Regions from separate parts of the Actinoplanes sp. NPDC051343 genome, predicted to be linked through region 3. Evidence: riboswitches for the same ligand, from Rfam matches in the RefSeq annotation. Region 3 holds a riboswitch; each other region holds the start of a gene.
What was found. A riboswitch is a leader RNA that binds a small molecule or an ion and turns the genes downstream of it on or off. The one in region 3 is predicted to bind cyclic di-AMP.

Region 1 (2,253 bases), on a different contig from region 3:
CGCCGACATCGTCGAGTTCTCGGGCATCAACGAGCGGGGCGAGTTCAGCACGCTGCCGATGAAGACCTACTCGTCCGGCATGGCGGCGCGGCTCCGCTTCTCGATCGCCGCGGCCAAGAAGCACGACGTGCTGCTGATCGACGAGGCGCTGGCCACCGGCGACGCGAAGTTCCGCAAGCGGAGCGAGGCGCGGGTGCGTGAGCTACGCGCGGAGGCCGGCACGGTCTTCCTGGTCAGCCACAGCGAACAAACGATCCGCGACACCTGCGAACGCACCATCTGGCTCGAGTCGGGCGTGATCCGGGCCGACGGCCCGACCGAGGAGATCATGCGGATGTACGAGGAATTCAGCAATAAATGAGAGAAGGCCGGCCCCGATGGGCCGGCCTTCTGCGTTTCATCGCACCGAGAGATGTACGTGGTTCTCATGCTCGCTCGACGGGTCGCCGTTGCCCTTCGTGTACGCCTTCCAGCCGCTGCTGGGCAGCCAGATGCGCCGGAACCAGATCACGTAGAGGACGCCCAACTCGTCGGAGTTGTTGATGAAGTAGTTGGCCAGCCGGTTGCCGTAGTCCTTGCTGGCGCCCGACGCGACCCCGCCGAAGCCGCCCTTGTCGGCCGCGAAGTCGCAGGCCCGGCCCTTCGGATGCTCGCCACTGTTCTGATGCCGGAAGCAGGCCACGTAGTGGGTGAATCCGGCCGACTTGGCCTGCTGCATGGCGTGCAGCATGCGCGGGGTGATGCAGCCGTCGGTGGTCGGGTCGTTGACCGTGCATCCCTCGGGTGACAGCGACCCGTCCGAGTTCCGGTTGACCGACGTCGCCTTGGAACTGCCACCGCCGTCGCCCGGTTGCGGGTCGTCCTGTCCGGCGTTCGCCGTCTTGAGCGCCGCCTCGGCCTGCGCCTTGCGGGCCGCCATCACGGCGACCTGTTTCTGCTGGTCGCGCACGGTCGCGTCGATCGCCGCCTTGGCCCGGCCCTGAGTCTCGCGGGCGGTTTGCAGGTCGTGCATCGCCTTCTGCTGGCGGGCCGCCACGGTCTGCAGGACCTGGGCCCGGTCGAGGAAGCCGGCCGAGGAGTTGGCGGTCAGCAGCGCGCTCATCGGCCCGAGCCGACCGGCCCGGTAGGACTCCTGCACGACCTGGTCGAACGCGGCCTGCCGGGGCGCCATCTCGGTGTCGATCCGCTGGAGTCGGGTGGCCAGGTCGGTCTGCTTCTTCTTGGAGCCGGCCAGTTTGTCCCGGGCCTCGAGGTAGCCGCGGGAGGCCGTGTCGAGTTGCTGGGTGAGCGACTTGGAGCCGCCCTCGCCGTCGTCGCCCGACGATCCGGGTGCGGCCCGGGCGGGCGAGGCGAGTCCGGTCGCCGCGACGAGGGCGACCAGTATCGCGGCCATGGTTTTCGGCAGCACAGGCATTCCTTCCGGTGGTGCCGCCGGCCGGGTTAGCTGACGGGTTCGGGACGGAAGAAATCCCTACCGCTCTTCGTCGAGCGGATTCACCCCGGTGTAAAAGGTGGTTCCCCGGCTCACCCCGAAGGGTGATTAGGCGGCGGTCTCCATTCGAAGACCGCGGCCGACGATACCGGACGCCATCGATTGATCGATAGTTTTGATACGCAGAGCAATTGTCCAGTCACTATGCGTCCCACCATTACTAGATGTCGCCGTACGGTAACTGCTTTTGTCCTTTTCGAACCCTGAAGCATTCTCGCTGCTCGGGTAAACTCGGCGCCGGAATCTGCACGGCAGAACACCGCCTAATCGCCGCGAGGCGAGCCGGGGACCCAGGTTTTCCGTTGGGGTGCATCCGCTTGATGACGAGCGGTAGGGATCGCTTCCGTCCCGAACCCGTCAGCTAACCCGGTCGGCGGTCCACCCGGAAGGACATGCATGACCGTCAGACACCGTCGGTGGCTGAATCTCGCCCTGGTGCCGCTGATAGTGGCCGCCACCCTGACCGCCGTCACCGCCCCGGCGCAGGCCGAGCCCGGCTCCGGATCTTCCTCCACGTCGACGTCCCCCGACGAGAAGGGCGGTGACGAGCTCTCCGACAACTCCACCCTCAACGACGTGCTGGAGAGCACCAACCGGAAGTACGTGCAGGCCAAGGCCGCGGTCGCCACGTCGACCACCCAGCAGAAGGCGCTGGCCGGTCAGATCAAGGACGCCGAGGCCAAGCGCGACGCCCTCACCCCCGAGGTCGCGGCGATCGCGACCCAGCAGTACGAGACCGGCCGCCTCAGCGCGTCCCGTTT
Region 2 (2,253 bases), 140 kb from region 3:
ACCGAGGTGGCTTCGCGCTTCTCGCTCAGCCGGGAGCGCATCCGCCAGCTGGAGATCCAGGCGTTGGGCCGGCTGCGTGAGCTCGCCCGGGCCGAGGGCCTGCAGGCCGCTTGAGCAACGACGTAAAAGGCCGGTACCCCGCGAGGGGTACCGGCCTTTTCTGCTACGTGGATCCGATCAGGTCACTCGGCCGTAGCCGTAGATCGGCATGCCACGGTTGATCGAGCGCTTGTCGACCGGTTCGCCCTCGCGCGGGGCGTCGATGATCTGGTTGTTGCCGACGTAGATGCCGACGTGCGCGAGGCTGTTGTAGAACACCAGGTCGCCGGGTTCGAGGTCGCCGCGGCTGATGTGCGCCACGTCACCCCACTGTGCGGCCGCGTTGTGCGGCAGCGAGTGACCCGCCGCCTTCCACGAGGCCATGGTGAGACCGGAACAGTCGTAGCTGCCCGGGCCGTCGGCGCCGAACACGTACGACGAGCCGATGGCGTTGAACGCGTACCGGACGGCGACGCCGGCGTCACCCGAAACGTTCGGGATCGAGCCGGTGTACTTGTGACCGGACTGCGTCGGACTGCCGTACGCCTGGGTCCGCTTCGCCTTGAGCGACTTGATGTCCTTCTCGATCTTGGCCTTGCGGGCCTTGATCTCGGCCAGCTGCGCCGCCTGCTTCTGCTGAGTCGACTTCAACTCGGTCTGCCGCTGGGCGAACGTCTGGGTCGTCTGGGTGAAGTTGTCGATGTCGCGCTGGTTGGACTGCTGGAGCTGATCGAGGAAGCCCATCTTCGCCATGAGGTCGCCGCTGTTGCCGTCCAGCAGGGCGCTCATCGGTCCGACCCGGCCCTGCACATAGGCAGTGGTGGCGATGGTGCCGACCTGCGCACTCGCATTCTGCAGGGCGGCCTTCGCCGGGGCCAGGGAAGCCTGGAGCTTCGTCAGATCGGACTGCGTCTTCTGGAGGCTGATGTTCATCGCGTTGTACGACTCGACGACAACCTCGAGTTGCTTGGACTGCGCGTCGATCTGCTTGGTCAGATCGCTTGTCGAGGGGCTCGCGTGTGCGGCTTGGGCACCGGTCAGGGTGACCGCGAATGCCGTCACCGCGATCACGAGCGCTCTCAGCCTCGTGCGGGGGTGTGGCACGGGTGTAGTGGCCTTTCTTCCGCTCGGCCGCCTACCGGGTTAGCTGACGGATTCGGGCGGGAAGAAGGCCCTACCGCTGACGCGGATTCACCCCAACGAACACGGTTCCCCGGCTCGTCACGACGCGCTTTCAACAACGCCCGGGGGAGAGCGCCAAACACGCCGTGATGATTAGGCAGCGTTGGCCGGCGCCACCGGAGGGTGTGGCTGCGGACCGAACCAACCGCACCAACCTATCGATGGGAAATTCAAAATCAAGTGCTATCCGAGTGAATTATGCCAATAGACCGGTATGTGTCGATGATCCCGATAACGCATTGTCATTCGGCATGAGCAACGCGTAGAACTGTAGGCTCAAACCGGACTTTTTGCCAGAGTCGCGTCGTCATTTTCAGTACGTGCCCAATCACGCGACACCTTCCGCTCGGTCCAGAACGAGAGGAACGGAATGGTGCCGGCCGCCATCACCAGAATCATCCGCAGGAAGGGCCAGCGAAGCCGGCGCGCGAGATCGAACGTGAGCGCCAGGTAGATCATGAAGAGGAAGCCGTGCGCCGGGCCGACGATCGCCACCACCGTGTCGTTACCGGCGGCGTACTTCAGCGGCATGCCGACGAGCACCAGCACGAGCAGGCCCACGCCGACGATCCAGGCGATGATCCGGTAACGAACGAGAGCTCCGTGCACTTCGACGTCCTTACTGTGTCCGCTCTTGCTCGACCCGCCTCGGGCCGGGGTAGTCGCCCGGCCGGGCGCCGGGATGCGCCGCCAGCCAGGCCAGGTAGTCGTTGTAGGCGTCCAGCTCGGGGTCGTCCTCGTTGGCCGCGGCCTTGACCGGGACCCGCACCGGCCGGCCGACCGTAACAGGCGCGCCTGGAAGCTTCCCGGCCGGCGCTGGGGGTTCGACGGGCGTCTCGGCAGGCTCCTCTCCATCGGGGCCCCGGCGGGCGACCTGCACCTCGCGGAACCAGAGGAAGACCACGAAACCCGCGAATATCGGCCATTCGAACGTGTAGCCCCAGCTCAGCGTGTTTCCGCCGGCGGCGCGGTCGAATTGCCACCAGCCCAGCGCGAGGAATCCCACGGTCAGGGCGAGGGCCAAAAGGTGCC
Region 3 (2,253 bases):
GCAGCACGGCCATCGTCTCGTCGCCTCGCAGGACCTTCAGCGTGCCGACGTTCCAGCGGACCAGGGAGGCATAGGTGTCGCGGCCGCAGTGTCCGGTGCCGGTCCGCTCCGCGATCGCCTCGAAGTAGAGACGAAAAGGCAGGTCACCGACGGTCAGGCCGTCGTATGCCCGCTCCGGCGTCCGCTTTCCCTCCGGCGTCCGCTCCTGGTAGTGCCGGCCGAGCGAGGCGCCGACGAATCCGAGGCGTACGGCCAAGCGTTTTGCCTGCTCAGCGGGCACTCGGTCGGGTTGCGGCAATAGCGGGAAAAGCACCTGAGTGCACTGCTCGGTGAGTAGTCCCGGTGGGGCATCACCGGAAAGAATCGCCCGGTTGAGCCGGGGAAGTTCCGCATCAGTCCACTCTCCGATCTGGTGCAGAACCATGCAATTCACCGCCCTTTGCAGAGGTCTATCCCAATACCTTTCGACCGATCCGGGCTCGCGCTTAACCGATATCCACTTTCGGGGGTCAACGAATTCGGTGACGAGGTTCACCGTCCGGCGGCCGTATTTTTCCGCCGAATCGGGTCGATCCGGCTGCGATGTCCGGAGAGGTAGCGACCGGGGCCTCCGGTTCGGGACCAATGAGGCGGGCGGGACGCGGCGCGTGAACTGTCGAATCACGGAGGGCCGCCGATGGGTATGCGGTGCCTCCCCGACGGGAGGTCGCTCTCGGGCGCCGAGTCCCGCTCACCGAGAGCGTCGAGGAAACCGACTCCTATCAGGATCTTCAGTGAGCGGGGACGGGGGAACCATCATGCCGGCTCACCAGCCGGCTCGGGGTGAGGTCGCCACGCGCGACGGGCCGTCCTTCCGGCCTGATCCGACAGCTAACCTCGCAGGCGGTTGAAGGACCAAGGATTCTTTGTGTTTCTCGACGTCAAGGCTCTGCCGGTTCGTCTCGCCATTCTCATCGCCGCCGCACTGGTGGTGCTGACCATTGCTCCCGCCGCCGGCACTTGCGCGGCGCGTTCGACTCCCGCTGGAATTGCGTACGCGGCGAGAATGCGTAGCTATCACATCGTGGCCGCGGCGCGTGCTCAACACGGAAAGCCGTACCGCTTCGGCGCCACCGGGCCGAGCGCCTTCGATTGCTCCGGCTTGACGGGGTACGCGTATCGGAGTGTGCGGATCAGCCTCCCGCGTACGGCCGACGGGCAGTTCCGTGCCGCCCGGCACATCGCGAAAGCCGCCGCCCGGCCGGGCGATCTGGTCTTCTGGCTGAGCGGCGGCCATGCCTACCACGTGGCGGTCTATGCCGGCGTGGGCCGGGTCTGGCATGCGCCGAAGCCCGGGCAGCGGGTGCAACTGACCGCGATCTGGTCGTGGGGCGACGTGCGGTTCGGTCGCATCGGGATCTAGGGCTGTTCGTTTCGGTCATGCGCGGTTTAGATTGATCGGAACGATCGACAACCCTGGATGGGTCCTATGGTGGATCAGTTCCGGATCGTGACCGACCCCGTCGGCAATTCGGTCGGTCTCTCCGCGATCTTCGCAGTTCTTCCCCTTCTAACGCTCTTCGTGCTGCTCGGCGTGCTGCGCATGCGCGCCTGGCTGGCCGGCGTCATCGCCCTGGTGGTGGCCCTGGTCGTCGCGATAACCGTCTACTCCGTGCCGGTCGGACAGTCCGTGCTCTCGGCCACCGAGGGCGCGGCGTTCGGCTTCTTCCCGATCCTGTGGATCGTGCTCAACGCGATCTGGGTCTACAACCTGACCGTGGTCAGCGGCCACTTCGACGTGCTGCGCCGATCGATGGCGCGGGTCAGCCCGGACATGCGCGTCCAGGCCGTCATCGTGGCGTTCTGCTTCGGCGCGCTGCTCGAGGCGCTGGCCGGCTTCGGTACGCCGGTAGCGGTCACCGTGGTCATGCTGATCGCGCTCGGGTTCAGTCCGATCCGGGCGGCGTCGGTGGCGTTGATCGCCAATACGGCGCCGGTCGCGTTCGGGGCGCTGGCAACGCCGATCGTCACGCTCGGCACGGTGGCCGCGGGGGCCGGTGACGACCCGCGGCTGAACAGCGACACGCTCGGTGCGATGGTCGGGCGGCAGACGCCGATACTGGCCGTGGTCGTGCCGCTGGTCCTCGTCCTCGTCATCGACGGGAAGCGGGGACTCCGCCAGACCTGGCCGGTCGCCCTCACGGCCGGGCTGGTGTTCGGGGTGGCGCAGTTCGCGGCCTCGAACTATCTGTCGGTGCCGTTGACCGACATCGT

Region 1: another riboswitch for cyclic di-AMP. It lies ahead of ACIA5C_RS38705 (coiled-coil domain-containing protein); the one in region 3 lies ahead of ACIA5C_RS18515 (C40 family peptidase).
Region 2: another riboswitch for cyclic di-AMP. It lies ahead of ACIA5C_RS17890 (NlpC/P60 family protein); the one in region 3 lies ahead of ACIA5C_RS18515 (C40 family peptidase).

What each region holds. Positions count from the first base shown of each region.
Region 1 is NZ_JBITEL010000015.1:71,133-73,385, forward strand. Features, by position in the region: gene ACIA5C_RS38700 (ABC transporter ATP-binding protein) at 1-361, shown strand, start outside; gene ACIA5C_RS38705 (coiled-coil domain-containing protein) at 398-1,414, opposite strand; cyclic di-AMP (ydaO/yuaA leader) riboswitch at 1,412-1,557, opposite strand; cyclic di-AMP (ydaO/yuaA leader) riboswitch at 1,743-1,883, shown strand; gene ACIA5C_RS38710 (coiled-coil domain-containing protein) at 1,889-2,253, shown strand, end outside.
Region 2 is NZ_JBITEL010000005.1:79,572-81,824, reverse strand. Features, by position in the region: gene ACIA5C_RS17895 (RNA polymerase sigma factor RpoD/SigA) at 1-114, shown strand, start outside; gene ACIA5C_RS17890 (NlpC/P60 family protein) at 178-1,110, opposite strand; cyclic di-AMP (ydaO/yuaA leader) riboswitch at 1,159-1,280, opposite strand; gene ACIA5C_RS17885 (DUF3817 domain-containing protein) at 1,498-1,830, opposite strand; gene ACIA5C_RS17880 (hypothetical protein) at 1,841-2,253, opposite strand, start outside.
Region 3 is NZ_JBITEL010000005.1:223,669-225,921, forward strand. Features, by position in the region: gene ACIA5C_RS18510 (hypothetical protein) at 1-280, opposite strand, end outside; cyclic di-AMP (ydaO/yuaA leader) riboswitch at 740-900, shown strand; gene ACIA5C_RS18515 (C40 family peptidase) at 908-1,402, shown strand; gene ACIA5C_RS18520 (L-lactate permease) at 1,460-2,253, shown strand, end outside.